DNA from 4 places in the Dietzia cercidiphylli genome. Region 4 is predicted to be linked to each of the others. Evidence: riboswitches for the same ligand, from Rfam matches in the RefSeq annotation. Region 4 holds a riboswitch; each other region holds the start of a gene.
The links. Region 4 has a riboswitch for cobalamin ahead of cobN (cobaltochelatase subunit CobN). Riboswitches for the same ligand answer to the same signal wherever they lie in the genome.

Region 1: it holds a riboswitch for cobalamin, as region 4 does, so the genes downstream of both, ABD250_RS10025 (VWA domain-containing protein) here and cobN (cobaltochelatase subunit CobN) in region 4, are expected to answer to the same signal.
Region 2: it holds a riboswitch for cobalamin, as region 4 does, so the genes downstream of both, ABD250_RS09990 (energy-coupling factor ABC transporter permease) here and cobN (cobaltochelatase subunit CobN) in region 4, are expected to answer to the same signal.
Region 3: it holds a riboswitch for cobalamin, as region 4 does, so the genes downstream of both, ABD250_RS17375 (ABC transporter substrate-binding protein) here and cobN (cobaltochelatase subunit CobN) in region 4, are expected to answer to the same signal.

What each region holds. Positions count from the first base shown of each region.
Region 1 is NZ_BAAAQG010000009.1:14,983-22,067, reverse strand. It holds gene ABD250_RS10040 (ABC transporter substrate-binding protein) at 1-425, shown strand, start outside; gene ABD250_RS10035 (cobyrinic acid a,c-diamide synthase CobB) at 517-2,019, opposite strand; gene cobO (cob(I)yrinic acid a,c-diamide adenosyltransferase) at 2,013-2,627, opposite strand; gene ABD250_RS10025 (VWA domain-containing protein) at 2,627-4,843, opposite strand; cobalamin riboswitch at 4,866-5,052, opposite strand; gene cbiT (precorrin-6Y C5,15-methyltransferase (decarboxylating) subunit CbiT) at 5,141-6,403, shown strand; gene ABD250_RS10015 (cobalt-precorrin-4/precorrin-4 C(11)-methyltransferase) at 6,400-7,085, shown strand, end outside.
Region 2 is NZ_BAAAQG010000009.1:6,219-13,303, reverse strand. It holds gene ABD250_RS10000 (sodium-dependent bicarbonate transport family permease) at 179-1,198, shown strand; gene ABD250_RS09995 (P-II family nitrogen regulator) at 1,213-1,503, shown strand; cobalamin riboswitch at 1,524-1,736, shown strand; gene ABD250_RS09990 (energy-coupling factor ABC transporter permease) at 1,773-2,513, shown strand; gene ABD250_RS09985 (energy-coupling factor ABC transporter substrate-binding protein) at 2,510-2,872, shown strand; gene cbiQ (cobalt ECF transporter T component CbiQ) at 2,888-3,616, shown strand; gene ABD250_RS09975 (energy-coupling factor ABC transporter ATP-binding protein) at 3,613-4,413, shown strand; gene ABD250_RS09970 (hypothetical protein) at 4,760-4,963, shown strand; gene ABD250_RS09965 (BLUF domain-containing protein) at 5,004-5,429, shown strand; gene ABD250_RS09960 (hypothetical protein) at 5,443-5,652, opposite strand; gene ABD250_RS09955 (CGNR zinc finger domain-containing protein) at 5,699-6,208, shown strand; gene ABD250_RS09950 (DUF5996 family protein) at 6,288-7,085, shown strand, end outside.
Region 3 is NZ_BAAAQG010000024.1:124,366-131,450, forward strand. It holds gene ABD250_RS17360 (sugar porter family MFS transporter) at 1-1,417, opposite strand, end outside; gene ABD250_RS17365 (SgcJ/EcaC family oxidoreductase) at 1,595-1,969, shown strand; gene ABD250_RS17370 (Lrp/AsnC family transcriptional regulator) at 2,004-2,285, shown strand; cobalamin riboswitch at 2,443-2,564, shown strand; gene ABD250_RS17375 (ABC transporter substrate-binding protein) at 2,681-3,685, shown strand; gene ABD250_RS17380 (FecCD family ABC transporter permease) at 3,687-4,874, shown strand; gene ABD250_RS17385 (ABC transporter ATP-binding protein) at 4,871-5,653, shown strand; gene ABD250_RS17390 (hypothetical protein) at 5,646-6,383, shown strand; gene ABD250_RS17395 (2-dehydropantoate 2-reductase) at 6,444-7,085, opposite strand, start outside.
Region 4 is NZ_BAAAQG010000012.1:161,796-168,880, forward strand. It holds gene cobN (cobaltochelatase subunit CobN) at 1-3,864, opposite strand, end outside; cobalamin riboswitch at 3,856-4,048, opposite strand; gene ABD250_RS13035 (nitrite reductase) at 4,130-4,999, shown strand; cobalamin riboswitch at 4,999-5,113, shown strand; gene ABD250_RS13040 (precorrin-8X methylmutase) at 5,167-5,832, shown strand; gene ABD250_RS13045 (precorrin-2 C(20)-methyltransferase) at 5,829-7,085, shown strand, end outside.

The DNA of each region.
Region 1 (7,085 bases), on a different contig from region 4:
CGGCACTCGAGGCGCGCTACCTGCACGCCGGAGCGGTGGCTCCGTGGGGCCACGACTCGGAAGGCCACATCGAGATGCGGGAGGTCGCCGAATCCATGGGGACCGAGCCCGATGACTGGTTCGTCCTGGGTTGGGGTGCCTCGTCGGTCATCCACGGACTCCTGGAGCAAGCGGTCGAGAACGATGAGCTCACCCGAAGCGGTCTCTACGAGTCGGTCGACTCGCTGACGGGGGTCGACACCGGTGGGATGTTCGCGGAGGGAGCCGGGGACTACTCGGGAGACGTCAACGAGAACGCGTCCCGCTCGAGCATCATCAACCGGATCGAGCCGGGCAGTCCCACGGGCCTCGTCCTGGAGGAGGAGTGGTACGAGGGACCCACGGCGGCCGACTTCGAGTACACGGAGGCGTGCTACCTGATGTGACCGCCCTGAGGTGATCCTCTCAGCGGATACCGGCCGCCCGTCGACCACTGTCGACGGGCGGCCGGCTCGTTGAGGGACGCTCCCCCGCACGTCACCCGGTGGAGCGCATCGCGTCCCTGCGGCCCTGCGCATCGTGAGTTCGGGCGACGCGGGCGACCTCGGCCGCGAACCTCGCGGCCATCGCGGGGTGCCCGGCCCAGTGGGTGTGGAGGTACGACGCGTGCAGGGTCGGGGTCGCGAAGCCCTCGACGCGATCGGCCCACGTCCATGCGGCAGCTGCGCCGGACGTGCCCGCGCCGGCGTCCCCGGAGCCCACGCCGGCCGCACCGGAGCCCGGGGTGACCGTGGTGCGGTGGAACTCGTGGCCGGTGACCTCGGTGCCCGCCACCGTGAGGAGGTTCGTCGACCCCGCGGTGACGCGGCGGTAGCCCAGCGTGAGGCGCGGGGACATCGCCGCGTCCGCCGGCACCGCCCCGATCATCGGGGCGCCGTCGAGGGTGCGGCAGAGGTAGAGCAGTCCCGCGCACTCGGCCACGGTGGGCACACCGGCGCCGAGGGCGGTCCGCAGCGCCGTGAGCATCGGGCGGTTGGCGGCCAGTCCCGCCGCGTGCACCTCCGGGAACCCGCCGCCGAGGTAGACGCCGGCGGTGCCCTCGGGCAGGGCGGAGTCGGCCAGTGGGTCGAAGACGGCCACGTCGCACCCCGCGGCGTCGAGCAGTTCGACCGTCTCGGCGTAGCGGAAGGTGAAGGCGCGGCCCCCCGCCACGGCGACGACCGGTCGCCGGGGCCCGGACAGCGCCAGCGCCGGCGGTCCCGAGTCGGGCAGGCCCCCGACCAGTGCCTCCTCCGCGGACCAGGCCGGACCGGACAGCGCCGGCGCCGTGTGGGCCAGTCGCATCACCGCGTCCAGGTCCACGGAGGCGGCCAGGCGATCCGCGAGGTGGTCGAGGCTGCCGGCCGCCCCCGGTCGCTCGGCCGCGGGGACCAGGCCGAGGTGGCGGGACGGGGCGGTGACCTCGTCGTCCCGGCTCAGCACCCCGAGCACGGGGATCCCCAGTGGCTCGAGGGCGCGGCGCACCTCGTCCGAGTGCCGGACGGAGCCGGCCTTGTTGAGGATCACGCCGCCGATCCGGACGGACGGGTCGAACGTCGCCATCCCCAGCACCACGGCCGCGATGCTGCGCGAGGCGTGGGAGATGTCCACCACCAGCAGGACCGGGGTGTCGGTGAGGCCGGCGACGTGGGCGGTGGAGGAGAAGCCGTCGCCCCCGATCTGGCCGTCGTACAGGCCCATCACGCCCTCGATCACCGCGACGTCGGCCGGCCGCGGCGCGGCCTGCGCGCCGTGTAGCAGGAGGGGCACGATTCTGTGCTCGCCGACCAGGTGCGGGTCGAGGTTGCGGCCCGGCCGCCCCGTCGCGAGCTCGTGGTAGCCCGGGTCGATGTAGTCGGGGCCGACCTTGTGGCCCGAGACCGTCAGGCCCCTGCGCCGCAGGGCCGCCATGAGCCCGGTGGCGACGGTGGTCTTGCCGTGACCCGACGCCGGAGCGGCCACCACGAGCCGGGGCAGGTCGGTGCGCGATCCGGTCACCATTCGATCCCCCTCTGACCCTTCTGGCCGGCGTCCATCGGGTGCTTGACCTTGGTCATCTCGGTGACGAGGTCGGCGACCTCGATCAGCCGGGGGGCGGCGTCGCGGCCGGTGATCACCACGTGCTGCCGACCGGGCCGCGAGGTCAGCGTCTCGACCACGTCCTCGACGTCCACCCAGCCCCACTTCATCGGGTAGGTGAACTCGTCGAGCAGGTAGAGGTCGTGCCGCTCGTCGGCGAGCCGGCGCTTGATCTCCGCCCAGCCCTCGGCGGCGTCCGCGGCGTGGTCCTCCTCGGTGCCGTCCTTGCGCGACCACGACCAGCCCGAGCCCATCTTGTGCCACTCCACGGGCCCGCCCTCACCGGTCTCGGCGTGCAGGCGGGCGAGGCGTTCCATCACCGTCTGCTCGCCGATGCGCCACTTGGCGGACTTGACGAACTGGAACACCCCGATGTCCCACCCCTGGTTCCAGGCACGCATGGCCAGGCCGAACGCGGCCGTGGACTTCCCCTTGCCGGGCCCGGTGTGGACCATGATCAGGGGCTTGTTGCGGCGTTGCCGGGTGCTCAGCCCGTCGTCGGGCACGCGGGCCGGTTGTCCCTGCGGCATCAGGCCACCTCTCCCTCTGTCAGCGCCGTGGTGCGGCGGTCAGGGGCCGTGTGGGTGCGGACGGTGCGGGTCAGTCCCTCGGCCGTCACCTCGCCCAGCGGGATGTGCTCGGCGCCCAGGTGCGTGGCGAGCTCGGAGGCCAGGCCCATGCGGAACCGGCCGCTCTCGCAGTCCACCACCACCGACGCCACGCCTAGGGAGGCCAGCCCGGCCGCCGCGGCGCGGGACCGGGCGAGGGCGTCCGGGCCGTGGGTGGCGCGGCCGTCGGTCACGACGACGACGAGGGGTCGCCGCTGCGGATCGCGGACCCTCTCGACGCGGAGGAGCTCGGCGGCGGTGAGCAGCCCCTCCGCCAGTGGGGTGCGGCCCCCGGCGGGCAACTCGGCCAGGCGGGCGGCGGCCACGTCCACCGAGGAGGTGGGCGGCAGGGCGACCTGCGCGCCGGACCCGCGGAAGGTCACCAGCCCCACCTTGTCGCGGCGGCGGTAGGCGTCCAGCAGCAGGGAGAGGATGGCGGTCTTGACCTGCTCCATGCGGGTGCGCGCCGCCATCGAGCCGGAGGCGTCCACGCAGAACAACACCAGGTTGGCCTCCCGGCCCTCGCGGACCGCCGAACGCAGGTCGCGGGCGGACAGGAGCAGTCGCCCGCCGTCGCGGCCGGCCTCGCGGCCCCGCGCCGCCTGATGGGACGCGGCGGCGCGGATCGTGGCGGGCAGGTGCACGTCGGACCCGGTGAACCCGGCCGAGCCGGTGCGCCGGCCGGTGGTGGTGGTCGCGCGGGACCGGCGGCCGGAGACACCGTGGCCGGTCCCGGCGACGGTCAGCAGCCGCGTGCGATACGGGTCCGAGGCTGCCGTGACCGTTCCCGGCTCGGTCGCCGCGCCGCCCGGTCGGCCGTTCTCGCCGGCGTCGCGGTCCCCCTGCTGCGGGTCGCCGGTCTCGGTGCGGGTATCAGCGTCAGCGCCGGCGTCTGTGTCGTTGCTCGACTCCGACCTCGGCCCGTCCTCGTCCGCATCAGACTCGGTGCGATCGGTGCCCTCAGCGCCCTCGGTGTCTCCGGCGTCGCCCGGGTCCTCGGCTGATGCGCCGGACTGCGGGTCCTGCTGGCCGGTCGTGGAGTCGCTCGTGTTGTTGTCGTCGTCGTTCTTCGTGTCGTCTTCTCCCGGGCCGTCCGTGTCGGGGCCGTCGTCTCGCGGATCGGGCTCGTCGTCGTCCCCCAGGAGGCGGTCGAGGAGGTCCTCGTCGAGCCCCGGGGCGTCGAACGGTGCGCGGCGACGGCGGTGGGGGAGCGCCATGCGCGCGGCCACGCGGATGTCGGCGCGGGTGATGCGGGTCCGGCCCTCCCAGGCGGCGTGGGCGGCGGCCGTGCGCGCGGTGACGATGTCGGCGCGCATGCCGTCGACATCGAAGCCGGCGCAGACGGTCGCGATCGTGGTCAGCGCCCAGTCGGTGAGCTCGATGCCGCCCACGCGCTCCCGGGCGGCGACGATCCGCTCGCGCAGGGCCAGCTCGTCCGCCGCGAACGTGGCGGAGAAGCCCTCCGGGTCGGAGTCGAAGGCGACCCGGCGGCGGATCACCTCGGCCCGCAGCGCCGCCTCGCGCGGGGCGGACACCTCGACGGTGAGGCCGAAGCGGTCGAGAAGCTGGGGCCGGAGTTCGCCCTCCTCGGGGTTCATGGTGCCGATCAGGACGAAGCGGGCGGCGTGCTCCACCGACACCCCGTCCCGCTCGACGGTCACCCGGCCCATGGCGGCGGCGTCGAGGAGCTGGTCCACCACGTGATCGTGGAGCAGGTTGACCTCGTCCACGTACAGCAGTCCGCGGTGCGCCCGGGCCAGCAGGCCGGGCTCGAACGCGGTGACGCCCTCGCTCAGGGCCTTCTCCAGGTGCAGCGACCCGGCGATGCGGTCCTCGGTCGCGCCGATCGGCAGCTCCACCAGACGGACCGGCCGGTGCTCGGTGGGCGCGTCGTGGGGGATCGGACCGTCGGGGGTGTCGGTGCCGCGGTCGGACGGGGCGCTGGAGAACCTGTCACCGGCCACGACCTCGATCTGCGGCAGGATCCCGGCGAGCGCGCGCACCATCGTGGACTTGGCGGTGCCCTTCTCTCCGCGGATCAACACGCCGCCGGCCGACGGCGAGACCGCGTTCAACAGGAGGGCAAGCGCCATGTCGTCGGAACCGACGACGGCGCTGAAGGGGTAGTGCAGTGGCATGGGGGCTCCCGCTCTCGTCTGCCAGGCTGGTCAGCGCGAGGCCGGTCTCCGGACTTCCCGGCTCATCTCGGGCGTTCGCGCTGGACGCGTTCGCCTCAGAGGCCGGGTCACCGTAGCGGGCCCTGTGCCGGATTCTCACCGGCTTCCCTGATTCTCCCCTCCGCACCGCCTGGGGCGGGTCGTGGGGCACCTCGTGCTGTTGGGGTGTAGTTGTCTCTCCTGGCCGAGGCTACCCAGCGTCCTCGCGTTCCGGGCGGTCGGGCTCGGCGGGCGGGTTCGACGGTAGGGTTCCGCGTCATGAACGGACAGGTGGTCGTGGTGGGGATCGGCGGTGACGGCTGGGCCGGCCTCGACGAGGCCCGTCGCCGCGCCGTCCTGGGCGCCGACGTCCTGCTGGGCGGGGAGCGGCACCTGGCGATGATGCCGGACGAGGTGGTGGGCGAGCGCGTGGCATGGCCGCGGCCGCTGCGCTCGAGACTGCCCGATCTGCTGGCGCGCTACAGCGGCCGGTCGATCGTGGCCCTGGCCTCGGGCGACCCGCTGGTGGCCGGGGTGGCCACGACGTTGATCGGCCTGCTCGGCCCGGAGTCGGTGGAGGTGCTGCCGGCGGTGTCGTCGGTCGCGCTGGCCCGCGCCCGGATGCGGTGGCCAGCCGAGACGGTGGCGGTGCTGCGCGACCACCGCGAGCTCCCCGGTGTACTGGCGCCGGGGCAGCGGCTGGTGGTGTTGAGCGCCGACCGGCACACTCCTGGGGACGTTGCCAGGGCGCTCGCCGTCGCTGGTTTCGGGGACAGCGTGCTGACCGTCCTCTCCGATCTGGGGAGCCCGGCCGAGGCACGTCAGAGTTGTGTGGCGCGCGACTGGGATCCGGGCCGCGCGGTGCCCCAGCTGCACGTCCTTGCCGTGGAGTGCCTGGCCGGGCCCACCTCGCGCCCGCTCGGTGTGGCCCCAGGACTGCCCGACGACGCCTTCGAGAACGACGGCCAGCTCACCCGCCGCGACCTACGCGCCTCGGCTCTCTCGCGGCTTGCTCCGTCGGCCGGCGAACTGTTGTGGGACGTAGGCGCCGGCGCCGGATCGGTGGGCATCGAGTGGATGCGGGCACACCCGTCCTGCCGCACTGTGTCTGTAGAGGCCGATCCCGAGCGGGCCGCGCGCGTGGAGCGGAACGCCGCGCGGCTGGGGGTGCCGTCGCTGGAGGTCGTCCACGGGCGCGCGCCGCAGGCTCTCGAGGGGCTGCCGCAGCCCGATGCGGTGTTCGTGGGTGGCGGAGGCACCGCGCCCGGCCTGCTGCGGCAGTGTTGGGAGGCGCTGCGTCCCGGCGGCAGGCTGGTCGCTCACGCGGTGACGATCGAGACGGAGCGGGTGCTGATCGATGCCCGCGCGGAGTTCGGCGGTGAGCTCGTACGGTTCCACGTGGAACACGCCGACTCGATCGGCTCGTTCACCGGCTGGGCCCCGGCGCGGGCCGTGGTGCAGTGGTGCGCGATTAAGCCCTTCGCTGTTATGGCAGATTCCGCCGCTGCGGCGGACTCCGGGGAGACAGGGGAGACCTCGTGACAGTTCACTTCGTCGGGGCCGGCCCCGGCGCCGCCGACCTGCTCACGCTGCGCGCGGCTGCGGCCCTGGCCGCGGCGGACGTCTGCCTGTACGCGGGCACCTATCTGGACGACGGCGTGCTCGACCACTGCCGGCCCGATGCGCGGGTGGTGGACACCCAGCACCTGGACCTGGACGGGATCATCGCGGAGATCGTCGCCGCCCACGCCGAGGGGCTCGAGGTGGTGCGGCTCTGCTCGGGTGACCCGTCGCTGTACTCCGCGCTCGCCGAGCAGACCCGCCGGCTCGATGCAGCGGGCGTGCCCTGGGACGTGGTGCCCGGCGTCCCGGCCTACGCTGCCGCCGCCGCCGAGCTGGGGGTGGAGCTGACCGTGCCCGAGGTGGTGCAGTCCGTCGTGTTGACCCGCGTCCAGGCCCGATCGACGGTGATGCCGTCCTCCGAATCGCTGGAGAACTTCGCCGCCACCGGCGCGACGCTGGTGCTGCACCTGGCGATCACCCGGATCCGCGAGCTCGCCGAACGGCTGGTTCCCACGCACGGCGCGGACTGCCCGGTGGCGGTGGTGGCCAATGCGAGCCGCCCGCACCGCGTCGAGCTGCGGGGCACACTTGCCGACATCGCGGACGCGGTCGAGTCCGCCGGTCTGCGGCAGGCGGCGGTGATCCTGGTGGGCCGGGCGCT
Region 2 (7,085 bases), on a different contig from region 4:
GGTCCGCGCGCCGCGCCACAACACGCGACACCGATTTAGGCTGTTGCAAAACATGTCGTGAAAGTCATGTATTGTCGTTCCCGTTACTCGCTCGGAACAGGCGGCTAGCGCGCCACGACGGAGATCAGCTCGTCCCGCTCGGCGGCGCACGGACTCCGGACAGATCAGGGGAGACTCGATGGACCTCAGCATTCTCGGCAGCCTCACGGACCCGCCGATCCTGTTCTTCTTCCTGGGGCTGTTCGTCGCCGCTGTGCGCTCCAACCTGGAGATCCCGGCCCCCGTCACCAAGTTCCTGTCGCTCTACCTGCTCATGGCGATCGGGTTCAAGGGTGGCCAGGCTCTGCGAGAGACCGGTCTGACCGGCCGCGCCGCGGCGGTGATCGGCATCGCCCTCCTCCTGGCCCTGGTGATCCCTGCGCTGGGCTTCCTGGTCCTGCGGCGCAGGGTGAACGAGTTCGATGCGGCCGCCATCGCCGCGACCTACGGGTCGGTCAGCGCGGTGACCTTCATCGCCGCGACGCAGTTCGTGACCGCCCGTGGGGAGGAACCCGGCGGGTACATGACGGTCGCCCTGGTTCTGATGGAATCGCCCGCGATCATCATGGCGGTGCTTCTGGCCACCTGGGCACGGTCCCGTCAGCGTTCCGCCCAGATGGCGGGTGACGCGGGGGCCGGCGCTTCCTCTCCCGTGTCGGGCGCACCCCTGTCGTTGCGGGCGATCCTGCACGAGGCGTTCACCGACGGTGCGCACCTGCTGCTGATCGGGTCGCTCGTGATCGGCACCGTGGTGGGGGCCGACGCCGGCGAGGCCATGTCCCCGTTCGTCGACGACATGTTCAAGGGGCTGCTGGCCTTCTTCCTGCTCGAGATGGGCTTGCTCGTCGCCCGTCAGCTCCGCGAGGTCCGGGACGTGGGCCCGTTCCTGATCGGGTTCGGCATCGTGATGCCCCTGGTCGGAGCATCGATGGCGCTGGCCCTGGGCAGTCTGGCCGGGTTGCCGGTCGGCGACCTGACCATGCTCGCCGTGCTCGCGGCGAGCGGGTCCTACATCGTGGTGCCGGCCGTCGTGCGCTACGCGATCCCCGAAGCGCGGCCGTCCCGGTACTTCACAATGGCCCTTGCCGTGACATTCCCGTTCAACATCGTCCTCGGCATTCCGCTCTACTACACCGTCGCCCAGTACCTGGGCGCCTGAGGCGAGGAGATCCCATGAAAGACGTCAAAAGGATCGAACTGGTAGTGGAGTCCGGGGTCGCCGGGAGGTTCCTCGGCGCGTTGGATTCGCTGGGCCTGACCCATCGCACCGTGATCCCGGGAATCTACGGGCGGGGACAGCACGGTGAGCGCGGTGGGGACCCTTTCTCCACCTTCGACAACACCTTCGTGCTCGTGGCGGTCGACCCCGACCGGATCGACGAGGTCCTCCGGTCGCTGCGGCCCCTCCTGCAGTCCGTCGGGGGCATGTGCCTGGTCTCGGACGCCCAATCGGTGCGGTACTGAGTCGGCCCCCGGGAGGGGGCTAGGATCTGCTCAGCTGCGGTGCTCGGGAACCCGGTGTGAGACCGGGGCGGCCCTCGCCACTGTGAACGGATGATGTCGCCAGTCCTCTGTGCCACTGCTCGCACGCGTTGTGTGGGTGGGAAGGCGGACCGGCGGCGATCCGGTCCATCCCTTCCGGGGGTGGGCCGGGGGAACCCGTGAGCCAGGAGACCGGCCGTGGCTGCCACCACGAGTGCCCGCGAGGTGACGGGCAGAAAGGTCTCAGGCATATGCATATCGCAGAGGGTTTCCTCCCCTCGGTGCACGCCGTGGCATGGACGGCCGTCGCGGCACCGTTCGTCATCCACGGCGCGCGCGAGGTGATCAGGACGGTCCGTCGGACACCGGAGGCGGGCGTGTTGCTCGGCGTGGCCGGGGCGTTCACGTTCGTCATGTCGGCCGTCAAGCTCCCGTCGGTGACGGGCTCCAGCTCGCACCCCACCGGGACCGGGCTGGGGACGATCATCTTCCGGCCACCCGTCATGGCCTTCGTCGCCACCGTGGTGCTGATCTTCCAGGCGTTGCTGCTCGCGCACGGGGGCATCACCACGCTCGGCGCGAACGTGTTCTCCATGGGGGTCGCCGGGCCGTGGGTCGCCTACGGGGCGTTCGTCCTGTGTCGACGGGTCGCGGTGCCGCTGCTCGGCGCGGTCTTCGTCGCCGCGTTCCTCGCCGACCTGGTGACGTATCTCGTCACCAGCGCCCAGCTCGCGCTGGCGTTCCCGAGCGCCGAGCACGGCCTGTGGTTCTCGATGGCCGAGTTCCTCGCCGTGTTCGCTATCACCCAGATCCCGCTGGCGGTCGTCGAGGCTCTGATCGTCGTGGTGATCGTCAGCGTGCTCCTGCGAATCGCCTCCCGTGAGCTCGACCTGGTGGGCTTCTTCCGGAGGGCGCGACTCGCCGGCGCGGGCACCTTCGCGCATCTCGAGGACCGTACCGATCAGGTCGAGGCCACGGAGTCGGTGCGATGAGCGGGAAGAAGCACGTCAGCGTGTGGGTGCTCGTGGGGCTGGTCGCCGTGGCGTTCGCGATCGCGGTGTTCTCCCTGGTCTATGGCGCTGGTGCGGGCGGCGAGTTCGAGGGTGCGGACGGGCAGGCGGAGGGGACGATCAGCCAGGTCTCTCCCGACTACGAGCCATGGTTCGAGCCGCTTCTGCCCGAGTTGCCGGGGGAGGTCGAATCGGGGGTGTTCGCCCTCCAGGCCGGGATCGGCGGCGGGATCGTGGGTTACGGACTCGGCGTCCTGCGGACACGTAGTAGGCAGCGTCGGGAGAGCGTGACGGGTGCGGCGACCCCGTCGGCGGCGGCCACGGGTCCGGCCGGGCACTGACCGGCCGAGCCCTAGGTGAACCCACTCGAACTCGCGGCGTCCCACAACCGTTGGTCGGACCTCCCGGTAGTCGAGAAGCTGCTGCTCTTCGGCGGTCTGCTGGTGGCGGCACTGCTCGTGCCGCCACCGGTGGGCCACGTGGCGATCCTGACTGTCTGTTGTGTGTGCGCCCTGGCGCTGGCCCGCGTCCCCGCCAGGATCTACCTCGCGGCGTTGCTCGCCCCCGTCGCGTTCCTGGCCCTGGGAATCGGTCCCCTCGTGCTGGACCTGGTGGACTGGCGCCTCGTGGTGGATCCGGCCGGGGTCGACACCGCCTGGCGGACGGTGAGCAGGGCGATCGCCGCGACGGCCGCCACCATCACCTTGGCGTGCACCACGCCCGTCGCCGACCTCCTGGCCGCCGGCCGGCGGGCCGGACTGCCCGCCCCGCTGGCTCACGTCGTGGACACCACCTACCGGCTCATCGGCCTGCTCATCGACTCCGCGCGCACGCTGCGGCATTCCCACGACCTCAGGCTCGGACACCGCACCGCCCGGGCCGCGATCAGCTCGGTCGGGACGCAGTTCGCCTCGGTATTCGTCCTGTCCGTCAGGCGGGCACGGGCGATCGACGACGCCATGTCCATGCGCGCCGAGCGCGGCCAGACCGCAGTGCTCGCCGAGGCGGACCCGGTCTCGGCCACCCGCGTGCTCGTCATCTGTCTGGTTCTCGTGTCCGTCTCGATACTGGGGGTCATGACGTGACCGTCCTCGCGCTGCGCGGTGCCCGGTTCTCCTACCGGCGTCTCGATGCCCTCGGCGGTCACACCCACACCGTGCTCGACGGCGCCGACCTGACGATCCCCGCCGGGGCGAAGATGGCGCTTCTCGGTGGAAACGGCAGCGGCAAGACCACCCTGATGCGGCTGCTCGTGGGCCTGAACCGCCTCGAGGCCGGGGAGTTGGAGCTGGACGGGGAGCGGGTCCGGGACCGCCGCGCCGACCGCACCCGCCTGCGGCAGTCGGTGCAGATGGTGCTCCAGGAACCCGACGACCAGATCTTCGCCACGACCGTGCGGGCCGACGTCTCCTTCGGCCCCGTGAACCTCGGATTGGATCGCGCCGAGGTGGCCCACCGGGTCGACGAGGCCCTGGCGGCGCTGGCGATCACCGACCTCGCCGACCGCGTCCCCCACCACTTGTCCTTCGGGCAGCGCAAGAGGGTGGCCCTGGCGGGTGCGCTGGCGATGCGGCCTCGCGTCCTGCTTCTCGACGAACCGACGGCCGGGCTCGACCCGCTCTCCTGTGAGGACCTGCTCGCGGCGCTGGAGTCGCTTCGCGCCGCGGGGGCCGCGATCCTCATGGCCACGCACGATGTCGACCTCGCCTGGGCCTGGGCGGACGACGCGGTGGTGCTCTCCGGCGGAGCGCTCACCCGCGGCCCGGTCCACCGAGTGCTGCAGGACGAGGGCCTCCTCACCGCGGCCCGGCTCACCACCCCGTGGGGCGCCGCGGTGTCACGCCGACTGGGCCGGACGGTATCGCGGCCGGGAGAGGTCTGACCACGCTCGTCATCGGGATCGCACTCGCCCGTGTTCCGGACGCGACCGATGCCATCGGTGGCGCAGTCTTCCGACGCGCATCATGATGGCCCGGTGTGCCGCTATGACGGATAGCTTCGGCAGGATGTGAGTTCTTAGGCAAGAAGAGCACTGTGGGATCGGGTGACACGTCGATGCGTGCCCATCCCTGTTTCGGCCGCGCGCGGCGGCAGCGTCTCCCGGTGACGTGGCTCGGGCCACGTTCTTCTCGACGTGTACGGCAGTGGGTGAAACACCTTGTCAAGGAAGAAAAGGGGTGGGAGTGACTTCGGCAATCGAAGGATACGAAGAAATACGATGGTCCCAGGTGGAAGACAGCTTCTTCGTCGGTAGTTTCCGCGGGAACTTCGTGGGGTACATCGATCAGAATTCTGACGGCAGTTTCACCTGCTACGACAGGATGTCGAGACCGCAGGGCGAGTCCGGATCCCTGGACGAGGCGATCTCCAGCCTGAATGATCTGTACTTTTCCGATGCGAGCGAGGGAGAGTTGAATGTCGCTGGACGCTGAGTTCCCCACGTCGCCCGGGAGCGGACAACTGAAGTATTTGGTGTACACGAGCGTGCCGGTGCGGAAGATGCTGCCGGGTGATCTGGAGTCCATTCTGTTCACCTCCCGGGAGCGCAATCGTGCCGCCGGGATCACCGGTGTCCTCCTCTTCAGGAACAACTGCTTCATTCAGTTCCTCGAAGGCCCTCCGGCCGCGATCGACGAGTTGATGACGCGCATCGCTGCCGATGACAGGCACAGTCGTGTCCGGGTCCTGTTGACGGAACCTGCAGCCGAGCGCAGCTTCGCCGACTGGAAGATGGGCTTCGGCATCCCCAAGGAGACCCGGTCGACCGGAGTCGACGGCGTGCGGGACAGTTTCAACGATCTCACCGGCGGCTCGAACTACGACGTCGTACGTCGGGCCGCCGAGGACTTCTCGATCTGGTTCAAGGTCAAGGAGCGCTCGATCTCGACCTCGCCCTGAGCGTCGCCTCTCCCTACACCCGGGCGACGGGCACGCCGGCGCGCAGGACGCGATGCGCGCCGCAGTGGCAGGACTCGTAAGTCACAGTGCCCTCGCTGGTGCGGTGGGAGGAGCGGGTCAGCCATTCGTGCTGGTGCGCGTCCGGATCCGCAGGCTGCGGAACGGGGGCGTCGTGGTCGCGGTCGTGATCGACGTCGGTGGGCGAACAGGCTGCTGTGGTCATGCGCTGACTGTGGTGCAATGGGTCAGTGCAGTTCAACCATGGCAATATGGTCGGCCCGACTCTCGCGGCGGAACTTGCCTCACTCGGCGCCCGGGAGTGGGACACCGATATGGCCGTCGGCGTGCTTCGCGCCCACGGCGTCCGCAGGCCCGATCTCGACGACGCGAGGTCGACCCGCCTACAGGAGTGGGCATTGTGGTTGAGGGCACCCTTCTCGGCGCCGGACGTGGACTCCACGTGCGACGCGATCAACGAGCTGCTGGACTCGGCCGCGTCGAGGCCGTCCCTGAGCACGCACGACGGGCACAAGCCCCACCTGCACTTCGCGGCCGACGGTGACGACGTGGTGGAGCGCGTCCGGGCCATCACCGCAGGCGGTCTGGCGATCTTCGCGGTCGAGTCGGAGGGCGGCCGTCTGGGGGCCTGTCTCCGATCGGGGTGTCCCGAGGTGTTCGTCGACACCAGCCGGAACGGTAAGCGGCGCTACTGCAGTGCCCGGTGCGGCAACCACGACGCCGTCCAACGGCACCGGGCCCCCGGCCGTCGACCCGGGTGACGCAGGGTTTCGGGTGACGCAGGGTTTCGGATGATGCAGAGGGGTGCCGTCCGGTCCCGAGATCGGGGATCATGTGTCGATGGAGACCCGAGACGAGCCCTGGCCGGCCCTGCCCCTGGAATCGTGGATCGACACCAGGGACACACTTCACCTGTGGACCCAGATCGTCGGCAAGACGCGGATGGCCCTCGGGCCGGAGATCAACCACTGGTGGGGCGTCCCGCTGTACGTGGACGCGCGGGGGCTCACCACGTCCCTGATGGTCGCCGGACACCGCGGTCTGGAGATCTGCTTCGACTTCGTCAGCCACGACCTGCTGTTCCTCGTCACTGACGGCAGCACCCGCCGGATGGCGCTCGAGCCGCGGACCGTCGCCGACTTCTACGCCGAGTACACCGGCCACCTGGGTGATCTCGGGTTCGACGTGCCGATCGTCGGGACCCCGGTCGAGCTGCCGGAGGTGATCCCGTTCGCCGAGGACACCACGCACGCGTCGTACGACGCTGACGCCGTGGCCCGTTTCCGGAGGTCGCTGGTCAGCGCGCACGGCGTCCTGTCGACGTTCCGCAGTGGGTTCCGTGGGAAGTCCTCGCCCGTCCACTTTTTCTGGGGTGCGTTCGATCTGGCCGTCACCCGGTTCTCCGGACGCTCCGCCCCCGAGCATCCCGGTGGCGTCCCGAACTGCCCGGACCGGGTCATGCACGAGGCCTACAGCGACGAGGTGTCGAGCGCGGGGTACTGGCCGGGTGGTGCGGAGGAGGGCATCTTCTACGCGTACGCCTATCCCCACCCCGAGGGGTACGACACCCATCCGGCGGTCGAGGCCCCCGCGTACTGGAGCGCCGAGCTGGGTGAGTACGTGCTGCCGTACCACCTC
Region 3 (7,085 bases), on a different contig from region 4:
GCGAGCGGCCGGTGGTCTCCGGGATGAACTTGGCCACGAACAGCAAGGACAGCAGCGCCGACACCGCGTAGAAGCCGTAGGTGAACGTCAAGCTGAACTCGGCCATCGGCGGGAACGCGGTGGAGACTGCGAAGTTCGCCAACCACTGGGCGGCCGCCGCCAGACCGAGCGCCGCCGTGCGGATGCGGTTGTTGAACATCTCGCCGAGCAGCACCCACACCGCCGGGCCCCAGGACATCCCGAAGAACACGACGAAACCGTTGGCGGCGATCAGCGCGACCAGCCCCTGGGTGTCGCCGAGTTGGGGAGCGAGTTCGCCGTCGGGCCCCGGACCCATCGTGGCGGTGCTGAACATCAGGGCCATCACCGCGAGCGAGACGGTCATGCCGACCGAGCCGGTCATGAGCAGCCTGCGACGCCCGATCTTGTCGATCAGTGCGATGGCCACGATCGTCACCACGATGTTGGTGACCGAGGTGATGACGGTCTGGGTGAGCGCATCCGCCTCGGTGAAGCCGACCGACTGCCAGAGGGACGTGGAGTAGTAGAAGATCACGTTGATGCCCACGGCCTGCTGGAAGACGGACAGCACGATGCCGATCCACACGATCGGCAGGAGGTTCCTGCCGCTCGGGGTGAGCATGTCCTGCCACGACCGCTTCCTGTCCTCGCGGACCGTCGCACGGATCTCCTTGATCCGGTTGTCGACGCCGCTGGACTGGATGGTGCGCAGGACGTCCCTCGCCTCGCCGACCAGCCCCTTGGCCAGCAGGTAGCGGGGGGATTCCGGGATCATGAGCGCCAGTACGCCGTAGGTGATCGCGGGGACCAGCTCGGTGAGGAACATCCAGCGCCAGGCCTGGATCCCCAGCCACAGCTCCTCGATCGCGCCTCCGGCCACGGCTGCCAGCCAGGCGTCGGAGAGCAGGGCCACGAAGATGCCGGAGACGATCGCGAGCTGCTGCAGTGACCCGAGGCGGCCGCGTATCGAGGGCGGGGCCACCTCGGCGATGTACGCCGGCGCGATGACCGAGGCCGCGCCGACGCCCAGGCCACCGACCACCCGCCACAGGATGAGGTCCCACGGGCCGAACGCGAGCCCGGAGCCGATCGCACTGACGGTGAACAGCGCCGAGGCCAGGACCATGACGCGGGTGCGCCCCCAGCGGTCGGCGAGGCGGCCCGCGAGATACGCGCCGGCGATACAGCCGAGCAGGGCCGAGGAGACGACGAACCCGGTGAGACCGGCGTTCATGCCGAAGGTCTCCTGGACGGCGTCCACCGCGCCGTTGATGACGGCGGTGTCGAAGCCGAAGAGGAACCCGCCGAGCGCGGCGACCAGGGAGATGATCACCACCCTGCCGGTGTGGAAGGACTCCTCGTCCGAGCTCCTGGCCGAGACGTTCCGTGTGGACATGGCGTACCCCGTTCCCGGGCCGGATGGACGTCCTGATGTCTGGTGAACGGAGCGTAGGCCCGCTACCAATGTGGCGCAAGTCACATATTCTTTATCGATTGCGGCGTACGAACGCTCTGATCGAGAACACGTTCTAGGCTCGAGGTGTCTCGTCGTCATACCGAAAGGGCCACCGCCGTGAGTGCCTCCCCCGAGCAGATCCGTGCCACCGCCGACTCCTACATCGCCGCGCTGGTCGCCGGCGACCTCGAGGCGGTCCTGGACCTCTACGCCGAGAACGCCACGGTCGAGGACCCCGTCGGCAACGGCACCGTCCACGAGGGCAAGGCGGCCATCCGCGAGTTCTACTCGTCCGTGGTGGCGCTGAAGATCGAGGGCGAGGTGCTCGAGGCGCGCGTGTGTGGCGACGACCTGCTGTTCAACTTCGAGATCACCACCCACTTCGACGCCGACTCCAAGGCCACCATCAACGTGTGGGACCTCATGACCCACGACGAGCAGGGCAAGATCCGGTCGATGCGCGCGTACTGGACGCCGGAGAACATGCGCTGAACCGGGGCCGCGCGACTGGACTACCCTTCAGGCCATGATCACCGCCATCGTCTTCGTCCACGCCGAGACGGCGCGCATCCCCGAGGTCGCCGAGGCGATCGCCGAGATCGACGGGGTCTCCGAGGTGTACTCGGTGACGGGCACCATCGACCTCATCGTGCTCGTGCGGGCCCGCCGCAACGAGGAGGTGGCCGACATCGTCTCCGACCGCCTGAACAAGGTCCCGGGCGTGGTCGACACCGAGACGCACATCGCGTTCCGCGCGCTGTCCAAGCACGACCTCGAGGCGGCGTTCTCCCTGGGGTACGACGAGTAGACGCCGATCCGCAGCGGCCCCGCGCCCCGCGCCGCGGCCAGCGCGCCCTCCGCCCGATGCCACCGCGCCCGGTATCCGGTTCCGCAGCGGCGGCCCCCCGTGGGTGTTCCGGGGAGGTGCCCCCGCGGCCGTCGAGGCGGATGTGCATACTGTCACCACGACTTGCTGATCTCCGGATACGCAGGGGAAGACCGGTGAGAATCCGGCGCTGACCCGCAACGGTGTGCCGTCACCTCGGTGACGACGAGCCCGATTACCTGCCCGGAGGTACGCGACTCTGTCCATCGCCGCGGTCTGCGATCCGGAGTCCTGCACGGTCGGTGGCCGGTGTCGACGGTCGCCCGCCTGCGGGTCTCGTGTGTTCGTGGGCACACGACACGATCCGAGGTCTGATCATGTTCCGTCGCCAGTCCAGGTCCACCACGGCGCTCGCCGCGCTGCTCGTCACGGGCGTCGTCGTCGCGGGCTGCTCCCGCGGCGAGGCTCAGGAGAGCGCCACCTCGAATGAGGCGTTCGCCGAGCCGGTGACCATCACCAACTGCGAGCGTGAGTCCACGTTCGACGCCCCGCCCGAGCGCATCATCACGATGAACGCCCACGTCACGGAGACCCTCATCCAGATGGGTGCGGGGGATCGGATCGTCGGCCGGGGCTATGCCGATCGCGAGGACGTCCTGCCGGAGGTCGCCGAGGAACTCGAGGCGATTCCCGGGTTGGCCGAGGAGTATCCCAGCTGGGAGCAGATCGTCGATCTGGAACCCGACCTCGTGGTGGCCGGCATGCGCAGCGCGTTCGACGAGAAGGAGGGCCGGAGCCGGGACGCGCTCGACGCGGCGGGCATCGACACCTTCCTGTTCTCCGAGTACTGCGGCGACGGGTTCCCGGACGTCTCCATGCTCGAGACCGACTTCTCCCAGCTGGGCCGGGTCCTCGGCGTCGAGGAGGGTGCGCAGCAGCTCACCGACCGCATCGTCGACCGGATCGAGTCGGTCCGCGCCACCCTGGACGAGGCCGGGGTGACGGGGACCCCGACGTTCTTCTACGACAGCGGTGAGGCGGAGCCCCTGACGATCGGCGGCGTCGGCATCGGCCAGCTGATCGGCGAGTACGCGGGAGCCGACAACATCTTCATCGAGGGCGACCGGCCCTACCTCAAGACCACGTGGGAGATCCTCGGCGAACGCCGACCGGAGGCGATCGTCGTGCTCGACTACGGGGCCACCAGCGCCGAGGACAAGATCGAGTACCTGCGCAACCAGCCCATCATGGCCACCACGCCGGCGATCCGCGACGACCGCATCGTGGTGGTCCCCCTGGCCGACTTCTTCGAGAGTTCGCGGATGGCGACCTCGGTGGAGACGATCGCCCGCGAGCTCCACCCCGACGCCTTCGGTGGCTGATATGGCGACGGTCGTCCACGACCGTGGCGGTGGCGCGGGCGATGCGGCGACACCGGCTCCGAGCCGCCCCTCGGCGTCGTCCCGCCTCCCGTCACCGTTCCGCGCCACGAGCCCGTTCCGCGCCACGAGCCCGGGCCGCGAGACCGGCCCGCGCCGCGGCAGGCGGCCACTCGGACTGGTCCTCGCTCCGCTGCTGGGGCTTCTCGCCCTGGCCGTGGCGGTGGGGGTCTCTCTGGGGTCGGTGTCCATCCCCCTCGGAGACGTCTGGGCGATCGTCGCCCACCGCGTGGCCCCGGGGTCCTTCACCCCGTGGTGGTCCGAGGCCCGCGAGGCGATCGTGATCGAGTCCCGGCTGCCGAGGTCGCTCATGGCGGCGGCGGTGGGCGCGTCCCTCGCGGTGGCGGGAGGCGTCGCCCAGGCGGTCACGCGCAACCCACTGGCCGACCCGTACCTGCTGGGGGTGTCGTCCGGGGCCGGCTTCGGCGTCGTCGTCCTGACCGTCCTGGGCGTGGGTGCCGGGATGTGGGGCGTCTTCACGCTCCCGATGGCCGCCTTCCTCGGCGCCCTGCTGCCACTGGCCGGGGTGGTCCTGGTGGCCCGTCGCGCGCACGACACCACGGCGATCGTGCTGGTGGGGGCGGCCCTGACGATGATGTTCGGCGCGCTCAACACGTTCACGCTGTTGGTGTTGGGCGACGACCACCAACTGGGCACCGTCATGCGCTGGCTGGCCGGCGGGTTCGGTGACGCCGGGTGGACCATGCTCCTGGCCCCGGTCTCGATCCTCGCTGTCGCGGGCGTCCTGGTGATGCTGTCCAGCCGCCACCTGGACCTCCTCCTGACCGGCGACGACGGCGCCACGGCCATGGGCATGAACGTCCCGCGGTTCCGGCTGCTCATGTTGCTGCTGGTCTCGATGCTCACCGCGGGGGCGGTGGCGGTCTCCGGGACCATCGGGTTCATCGGACTGCTCATCCCGCACCTCGCCGGGTACGTCACCGGGCGCACGTCGGCCCGGTTACTGCCGACGGCCGCGGTGCTCGGGGCGGTGGCCCTGGTGCTGGCCGACATCGCGGCCCGGTCCGTCAGCGACGGTGCCGAGCTCCCGGTGGGCGTCGTCACGGGGATCGTGGGGGGTCCGGTGTTCCTGATCATGCTGTGGCGGCGCTACGGAAGGTCGGCGACGTGACCACACTGACCGCGGCCGACGTCTCCACCGACCTCGGGGGTCGCCGGATCCTCGAGGGGGTGGACCTGACCATCGCACCCGGCCGGGTCACCGCGCTGGTGGGCCCCAACGGCAGTGGCAAGACGACCCTGCTGCGCACCTGCTACCGGGCCCTGCCCACGACCGCCGGACTGGTGCGCCTCGACGGCGACGACATCACCTCGCTCCGCCGGCGGGCCCTGGCGCGGACGGTGGGCGTGAGCACTCAGGAGCCGGTCTCGTTGGGTGGCATCACGGTCCGGGAGTCGGTGCGACTGGGCCGGACGGTGACACGCGGGCTGTTCGAGCCGTTCGGGACCGACGACGCCGACGTGGTGGACACCGTGCTCGACCGTGTGGGGTTGGCCGGGTTGGCGGCCCGCGACGTCCTGGCCCTGTCGGGGGGCGAACGCCAGCGGGTGTCGATCGCCCGGGCGTTGGCGCAGCAGCCGGAGGTGCTCCTGCTGGACGAGCCCACCAACCACCTCGACCTGCACCAGCAGCTCTCGGTCCTGGCGCTGCTGCGGGAGCTGGCGGCCGGCGGGTTGGCGGTCCTGCTGACGCTCCACGACCTCCGGATGGCCACCGAGTACTGCGACGCGATGGTGGTCCTCGACGAGGGCCGGGTGGTGGCGACCGGTGCGCCCGAGGAGGTGCTCGATCCCGCCCTCCTGGCCGAGGTGTTCAGGGTCCGCGGGCAGGTGCGGCCGCGGCCGGGCGGCGGCCGCACGCTGGACGTCTGGGGACTCGCCGATGAGTGACCCCGCGCCCGGCGCCCCGCCCGGCCTCGCTGCCGCCTACGCGGACATCGCCGCACCGCTCGGCGAGTTCGCCCGGACCATCTCCCACGGCCCCGAGGTCCTCCCCGGGGCGGTGCTGACCGACCCCCGCTGGCTCGCGGCGCGCGTGTCGGACACCGGGCGACGGTGGGCGCACGACGATCCGAGGGTCAACGCCACCCTCTGGTGGTACTCGGCCAGCTCGTCCCTCGTCGCCGCGCCACTGACGATGCTCCTCACCTCCGGTGTCGCTCCCGACCCCCGGCCGGACCGACTGACGGTGTCCCTCCAGGCGAACGGATATCTCCGGGCCGCCCGCTCGGACCGCGTGCTGACGTCCGTGACCGCGTTCGCGCAGGCGCTGTGCGAGGCGCACGAGGCGGTGATCGCCTCACTCGCGCAGGTCTCCGGGGCGGCGCCCCGCGCGCTGTGGGCGATCGGCTCGGACTCGATCGCCGGCAGGGCGCTCGATGCCGGCCGCGCCGCCGGCGACCCCGCCCGTGGCTGCGAACTGGCCCGCGATGTCGTCCGCCCGCCGCTGCTGCCGGTCCGCTACGTCGACGTCGAGGGACCGGGCGACACCCGTCGGTTCGTTCTTCGAGGGTCCTGCTGCCTGATCTACGTCGCGACCGCGGGCGACAAGTGCGCCGGCTGCCCGCGTCGCACCCCGGCGGACCGGTATGCAGAGCTCCTGCGGCGCACGTCGTCCTGACGTGTCGGGCCGGGGCCGGCCACCTGCCCCAGAGTTGCCGCCCCGGGGCGACCGCCTGCCCTAGAGTTGCAGCCGCGCCAGCCGTCGTGCGCGTCGCCGTGCCCGCTGGAGTTCGGCGAGAAGTGCCTTGCCGGTCCACTGGCGGCGATCGGGTCCGGCCCGTTCGGCCTCGTGCACCAGCTCGACGATGTGCGCACACGCCGGCGTCTCGACACCGAGGTACCGACCCATCCGCACCACCTCCCCCTGGAGGATGTCGATCTCGGTCGGTCGGCCCCGGACCAGGTCGTCGTTCATCGACGACGTCCCGTCGGCGTCGACCCGCATGACCGCCCTGGCGAGCCTGCGGAACACCGGGGTGGGCAGCCGCATGACGGCCGGCAGCATGCCGGCGGGTACCGCGATGGGTACCCGGGACACCACTCCGGCGGCGGTGAAGACCCGGTTGGCCTCGGCCTGACAGAGCGCGACGCATCTGCGCAGGTCCCGGTCGAGGAGTTCGGTCCTCAGCGGGAGGCCGGACAACGCCTGGACCGCGTTGTTCATGTTCAGCAGGACCTTGCCGTGCAGTACCGCTTGGATGTCGTCGGTCGCGCGCACCCGGAGATCGGCCTCCTCCATCACGCGCAGGAGCGGGGCGGCGAGGGGATGCTCGGCGATCCGGATCTCCCCGGTGCTGGTCCGACGGTAGGTCGCGGGGCC
Region 4 (7,085 bases):
CAGGTAGACCTGCCGCATCCGGTCCATGATCTCGGCGTCCGGCTCGGCCCACAACCCGCGGTCGGCGGCCTCGGAGAGCCGCTCGATCATCCCGCGCAACGCCCACGGGTTGGACCGCCGCAGGAACTCCTGGTTGGTCTGGTCCAGCACGTACTCCCTGGCCAGCGTGTCGTACATCCAGTCGTGCACGACCCCTGCGGTGGCGTCGAACCCGAAGAGGTAGTCCACCGTCGCGGCCAGCTCGAAGGCCCCCTTGTAGCCGTGCCGCTGCATGGCCGCGATCCACCGGGGGTTGACCACGCGAGCCCGGAACACCCGGACCGTCTCCTCCGCGAGCGACCGGGTGCGGATGGCGTCCGGCGTGGTGGAGTCCCCCACGTAGGCGCGGGGTTCGGCGCCGGTGAGCGCTCGCACGGTCGCGATCATCCCGCCGTGGTACTGGAAGTAGTCGTCCGAGTCGGCGATGTCGTGCTCGCGGGTGTCGATGTTCTTGGCGGCCACCGCGATGCGCCGGTAGTTGGTGCGCATGTCGTCCGCGGCCGGGACGCCGTCCAGGTCGCGGCCGTAGGCGAAGCCGCCCCACCGGGTGTAGACCTCGGCCAGGTCCCGGTCGTCCCGCCAGTTGCCGGCCTCGATGGTCTGCAGGATCCCGGCGCCGTACGACCCCGGCGCGGAGCCGAAGATGCGGGTGGTCGCACGACGGTGGTCCGAGTGCTCGGCCAGGTCCGCGCGAGTGTGGGCGGCGACATAGTTCTGCTCGGCGGGTTCGTCGAGGTCCGCCACCATCCGGACGGCGTCGTCGAGCATGGTGATGACGTGCGGGAAGGCGTCCCGGAAGAAGCCCGAGATGCGGACCGTCACGTCCACGCGCGGGCGACCGAGCTCGGCGGCCGGGACCACCTCGAGACCGTTGACCCGGCGGGAGGCCTCGTCCCACTCCGGGCGGACGCCGAGCAGGGCCAGGACCTCGGCCACGTCGTCGCCCGAGGTCCGCATGGCCGAGGTGCCCCAGATCGACAGTCCCACCGAGCTCGGGTACTCACCGGTCTCCGCCACGTGGCGGTCCAGCAGGGAGTCGGCCATCGCCTGGCCGGTCTCCCAGGCCAGCCGGGACGGGATCGCCCGAGGGTCCACGGTGTAGAAGTTGCGGCCGGTCGGCAGCACGTTGACCAGGCCGCGCAGGGGCGAACCGGACGGTCCGGCGGGCACGAACCCGCCGTCCAGGGCGTGCATCACCGCATCCAGCTCGTCGACGGTGGCGGCCAGACGCGGCACCACCTCGCGGGCGGCGAACTCCAGGACGCGGCCGACCTCGTCGTCGTCATCCAGACCCGCGGCGGTCAGGACCTGCGGCACCGCCGTGAGGTCCCACCCGCGGGCGTCCATGTCCTCGACCAGCGCCCGGGCCCGGGCCTCCACGCGGTCGACCTCCTGGGTCGGGGCGTCCTCCCCCAGCCCGAGGGCGCGGCGCAAACCGGGAACTGCGCCGAACTCGCCGCCCCACACCTGCGAGGCGCGCAGGATGGCGAGCACCAGGTTTACCCGGGCCTCGCCGTCCGGCGCCTGACCCAGCACGTGGAGTCCGTCGCGGATCTGGACGTCCTTGATCTCGCAGAGCCACCCGTCGACGTGGAGCAGGAAGTCGTCGAACTCCTCGTCCCCGGGCTGCTGCTCCAGGCCCAGGTCCTCGTGCATGTGCGCCGACCGCATGAGGGTCCAGATCTGCGCGCGGATGGCCGGCAGCTTGGCCGGGTCCATGGACGCGATGTTGCCGTACTCGTCCAGCAGCTGCTCGAGGCGGGCGATGTCGCCGTAGGACTCGGCGCGGGCCATCGGCGGCACCAGGTGGTCGACGATCGTGGCGTGGGCGCGGCGCTTGGCCTGGGCGCCCTCCCCGGGGTCGTTGACCAGGAACGGGTAGATCAACGGCATGTCGGCGATCGCCGCGTCGGTCGCACACGCGGCCGACAGCGCGGCGTTCTTGCCCGGCAGCCACTCCAGCGAACCGTGCTTGCCGATGTGGACCAGCGCGTGGGCGCCGAAACCCCGCGCGAGCCACCGATAGGCGGCCAGATAGTGGTGCGAGGGCGCCAGCTCGGGATCGTGATAGATCGCCACCGGGTTCTCACCGAACCCGCGGGGCGGCTGGATCAGCAGGACGACATTGCCGGCCTGGATGGTGGCCAGGACGATCTCGCCGGCGTCGTTGACGAACAGCTGACCGGGCGCCTGCCCCCAGGCCTCGACCATCTCCGAGCGCAGCGACTCGGGCAGGTCCGCCGCCCACCGGAGGTAGTCGTCCGTGGAGATCCGTACGTGACTGTCGGTGAGCTGGGCGTTCGTCAGCCACTCCTCGTCCTGTCCGCCCGCGGCGATCAGGGCGTGGATCAGGGCGTCGCCGGCGGCGGTGTCGTCGGCGTAGGTGCTGTCGGTGCCACTGTCGGCGACGTCGAGGAACCGGGCGATCGGGCTGTCGTCGGGGCCCAGGTCGTAACCCTCGTCGCGCATCCGGCGCAGCAGTCGGATGGTCGAGACGGGGGTGTCCAGGCCGACCGCGTTGCCGATCCGGGAGTGCTTGGTCGGGTAGGCCGAGAGCACCAGGGCGATCCGGCGGTCCGCCGCGGGCACATGACGCAGCCGGGCGTGCGAGACCGCGATCCCCGCGACGCGGGCGCAGCGTTCGGGGTCGGCGACGTAGCGAGGCAGCCCGTCGGCGTCGATCTCCTTGAAGGAGAACGGCGCGGTGATGATCCGGCCATCGAACTCGGGGATCGCGATCTGGTTGGCCGAGTCCAACGGGTTGACGCCGTCGTCGGAGGCCTCCCAGTCCTCCCGACTCCACGTCAGGCACAGTCCCTGCAGGACCGGGATGTCGAGCGTGGCGATCCGTTCGACGTCCCACGTCTCGTCCTCGCCGCCCGCGCTCACCGCGCCCGGCGTGGTCCCGCCGGCGGCCAGGACCGTGACGATCAGCGCGTCGAGCGTCCCGAGTGCGTCGAACAGCTCGTCGGGCGCCGATCGCAGGGACCCGGCGAACACGGGCACGCCGACGGCCTGCCCGGTGGCGTCGATCGCGTCGGCGAGCGAATGGGCGAACCCGGAGTTCCCGCTCACCTCGTGCGCCCGGTAGTAGAGCACTCCCACGCGGGGAACGCGCCGCGACTGGTCCACGCGGGGAACGCCCGGCGACTGGTCAGTTCCGCTCACGTTCTCCCAGGTCCCGTTCCGGGAATCGCGTCGTATGTGACCACTCGCCGGGGAGTCGGGGGAATCGGCGGCACCCGGCCGCGGCGGCATCCCCCACACCGGGACGCTCTCCGGGGGCGCGAACCCGGTCCCGGTGAGCAGCACGGTGTCCGACAGGAAGGCGTGGAGCTGGGCGAGGTTCCGCTCGCCGCCCTCGGCCAGGTAGCGGTGGGCCTCGGCCGCGATGCCGATCGGGACGGTGGAGAGCTCCATCAGGTCGGCGTCCGGGGCCTGCTCGCCTCCCAGGACGACCACCGGCCGCCCCGAGGCCATGACCGCGGCGAACCCGGGCTCCCACGACCGCCGCGACCCGAGGATCCGGACCACCACCAGGTCGGCGCCGTCGAGCAGACCGGGCAGATCCGCCTCGACGTCCAGGCGGGACGGGTTGCCGAGCGTCCAGTCCGCCCCGGAGGCCCGCGCGGAGAGCAGGTCCGTGTCGGAGGTGGACAGCAGGGTGATGCGCGGTGGCTGGCTCGAGTGCCGAGGCGGTGCCGTGTCCTCCGGTGATGCCGTGTTCTCCGGCGATGCCGCGTCATCTGATGGTGCCGAGGCGTCCTCAGGGGACGCCGAACGCCGGTCATGGCGCATGTTCTTCTCCAAACCCTCGTGGAACATGACGCCGTGGCCGGTCTCCTGGCTTTCGCATCGACGCCGCGCGACCGACCTTCCCGGGCCTGGGCCCAGTGGTCTCCGCCCCGCTCTGGGACGGACGAGGGTGCGCGACTTACGCGACTACAGTGGCGAGGGCCGCGCCGGCTTTTCCTCCGGCTTCCCGAGCACCACGGCACCGGCGAGCCTATCCGGCGCCGGTCCCCCGCGGATGTCCGGCCGTCGGCTCCCCGCTCCCCGCGAGCCACCTCTGGCTGCCACACTGTGCCCCGTGAGAGCTTCCGGACCGACCCGCCGCACCCGCACCGACCTGTGCCCCGGTGTGCTGCGCCCGTGGCCCGCCGAGGACGGCGCCCTGGTCCGGCTACGAGTACCCGGAGGGCGCGTGTCGCCGGAGTCCCTCGCCGCGCTGCACAGGGTCGCAGCGAGATACGGCGACGACGACGTGCACGTGACGACCCGCGCGAACCTGCAGCTGCGGGCCCTGCCGATGAGCCGGGACGGGCGGCTCGCGGACGACGTCGTGACGGCCCTCGCCGCGACCGGGCTGCTGCCCGCCCCGTCGCACGAGCTCGTCCGCAACGTGCTCGTCTCCCCGCTCACCGGCCTGGTCGGCGGGAGGGCCGACCTCCGGCCCGTGACCGACCGGCTCGACGCCGGCCTCCGGGCGGATCCCGGACTGGCCGGGTTGTCCGGCCGATTCCTCTTCGTCCTCGACGACGGCCGCGGCGATCTCGTGGACCGCCCCGGCGACCTGGGGCTGGCGACCCTCGACGCCGACACCGTGCAACTCCGGGTGGGCGCGGACTGGTCGGCGGTGGTGCCCCTCGAGGAGGCGGCCGATCGCCTGCTCGACCTGGCGCGCGACTTCGCCGCCGCCCGGGGTACCGGCCCCGACGCGCCCTGGCACGTGCGCGAACTCCCGGTGCCGCTCGCCGCCGCCCGCCCGGGCGATGAGCGTCTCCCCACCCCGATCCCCGCGCTGCCGTACGGACCGGTCCCCGGCTCCTCGGGAAGGATCGAGCATGTCGGGGCCGGGGACGGTGTCCTCACCCGCGCCGTGATCGATCGCCTCACCGGCGACGACGTCACCGAGCTCATCGTCACCCCGTGGCGCGGCGTGCTCACCGTGCGCACGTAGACTCGCCGCTGTCCCACGGCGAGGAACCCGGTGCGAGTCCGGGGCGGTTCCGCCACTGTGAGGCCCGCTCGACGGGCCGCCAAGCCAGATACTGGCCGAGGGATCGACGCGCTCCCTGACGCGTCGCCTGAGACTTCTGACCGGGGCGAGAACCCCGAGGAGGACCCATGCCTGCTGTCCCCAGGCCGCCACGCCGCTACGACTACGTCGACGACGGGCCCGCGATCTACGTCGACTCGTTCGCGACCATCCGGCGCGAGACCGACCTGTCGGGCGTCCCGCGGGACGCCGAGCGGCTCGCCGTCCGGATGGTGCACGGCACCGGGCAGACCGACCTCGTGGACGACCTGCAGGTGCATCCGGGACTGGTGGGGGCCGCGCGCTCCGCGCTCGAGGCCGGGGCGCCGATCCTCTGCGACGCCCACATGGTGGCCTCCGGCATCACCAGGTCCCGGCTCCCCCGGAACAACGACGTGGTGTGCCTGCTGTCCGATCCCCGCGTGCCCGAGCTGGCCCGGCAGATGGGCACCACCCGCTCCGCCGCCGCCCTCTCCCTGTGGGGTGAGCGTCTCGACGGCGCCGTGGTGGCGATCGGCAACGCCCCCACCGCGCTGTTCCACCTGCTCGAAATGCTGCTGGACGGCGCCCCCCACCCGGCGGCGATCGTCGGGTGCCCGGTGGGCTTCATCGGTGCCGCCGAGTCCAAGGCCGCGCTGGCCTGCCTGGCGGACGACCACGGGATCGACGTCCCCTTCGTCACCGTCCACGGGCGACGCGGCGGGTCCGCGATGACGGTCTCCGCCGTCAACGCCCTCGCGCAGGTGGCCGAGTGAGCGCCGGTCCGGCGGGCACGACCGGCGAGGCGGGGCGACTGTCCGGGATCGGCGTGGGTCCCGGGGACCCCGAGCTGATCACCCTCAAGGCCGCCCGACTGATCGGCGACGCCGACGTGGTGGCCTATCACGCCGGGCGGGGCAAGGAGTCCAATGCCAGGCGGATCGCCGCAGGTCTGATCCCTGCCGGTGCGATCGAGGAGGTGCTGGAATACCCCGTGACCACGGGCGTCACCGATCACCCCGGCGGGTATGCGGGGGCGATCGCGGACTTCTACGATCGCAGCGCGCAACGCCTGGCCGACCATCTCGCGGCCGGGCGGGACGTGGTCCTGCTGGCCGAGGGGGACCCGCTGTTCTACGGCTCCTTCATGTACATGCACGACAAGCTCGCCGATCGGTTCGTCACCGAGATCGTGCCCGGCATCCCGGCGTTCGCCGCCGCGACCGCCGCCGCGGCCACCCCCCTGGTCCGCCAGACGGACGTGCTCACCGTGCTGCCCGGGACCCTGCCCGAGCCCGAGCTGGCCCGCCGCCTCGCGGACACCGACGGGGCGATCATCATGAAGCTCGGACGCAACTTCCCGGCGGTGCGCCGCGCATTGGAGGCCGCCGGACGACTCGAGGGAGCGGTCTACGTCGAACGCGCCTCGACCGACGCCGAGGTGCACCACCCGGTGCGGGACGTCGATCCGGCGACCGTGCCGTACTTCTCGCTCATCGTGGTCCCGGGTGACTCCCAGCAGGTCGACCCGTTCGGGCGGCGCCCCTCGCCACTGGGTGAGGGGACCGTGCGCGACGTCGCCCCGGACGGGGAGCTGCACGTGGTCGGACTGGGACCGGGCCCGGACCACTGGCTCACCGCCGAGGCCCAGCGCGTGCTCGCCGACGTCGACCACGTGGTCGGGTACGCGCCCTACGTCGACCGCGTCCCCCAGCGCGCCGGGCTCACCCGGCACTGCTCGGGCAACACCGTCGAGGTAGACCGGGCCAGGCTCGCCCTGGACCTCGCGCGCTCCGGCGAACGCGTGGCGGTGGTCTCCGGGGGCGACGCGGGCGTGTTCGGCATGGCCGCAGCGGTCTTCGAGGCCGCCGAGGACCCGCTGTACTCCCGCATCGACGTGCGGGTCGCGCCCGGGGTGTCCGCCGTCCAGGCGGTCGCCGCCCGGGCCGGGGCCCCGATCGGCGCGGACTTCGCCGTGATGAGCCTGTCCGACCGGCTCAAGCCCTGGGAGGTCATCTCCCGTCGTCTC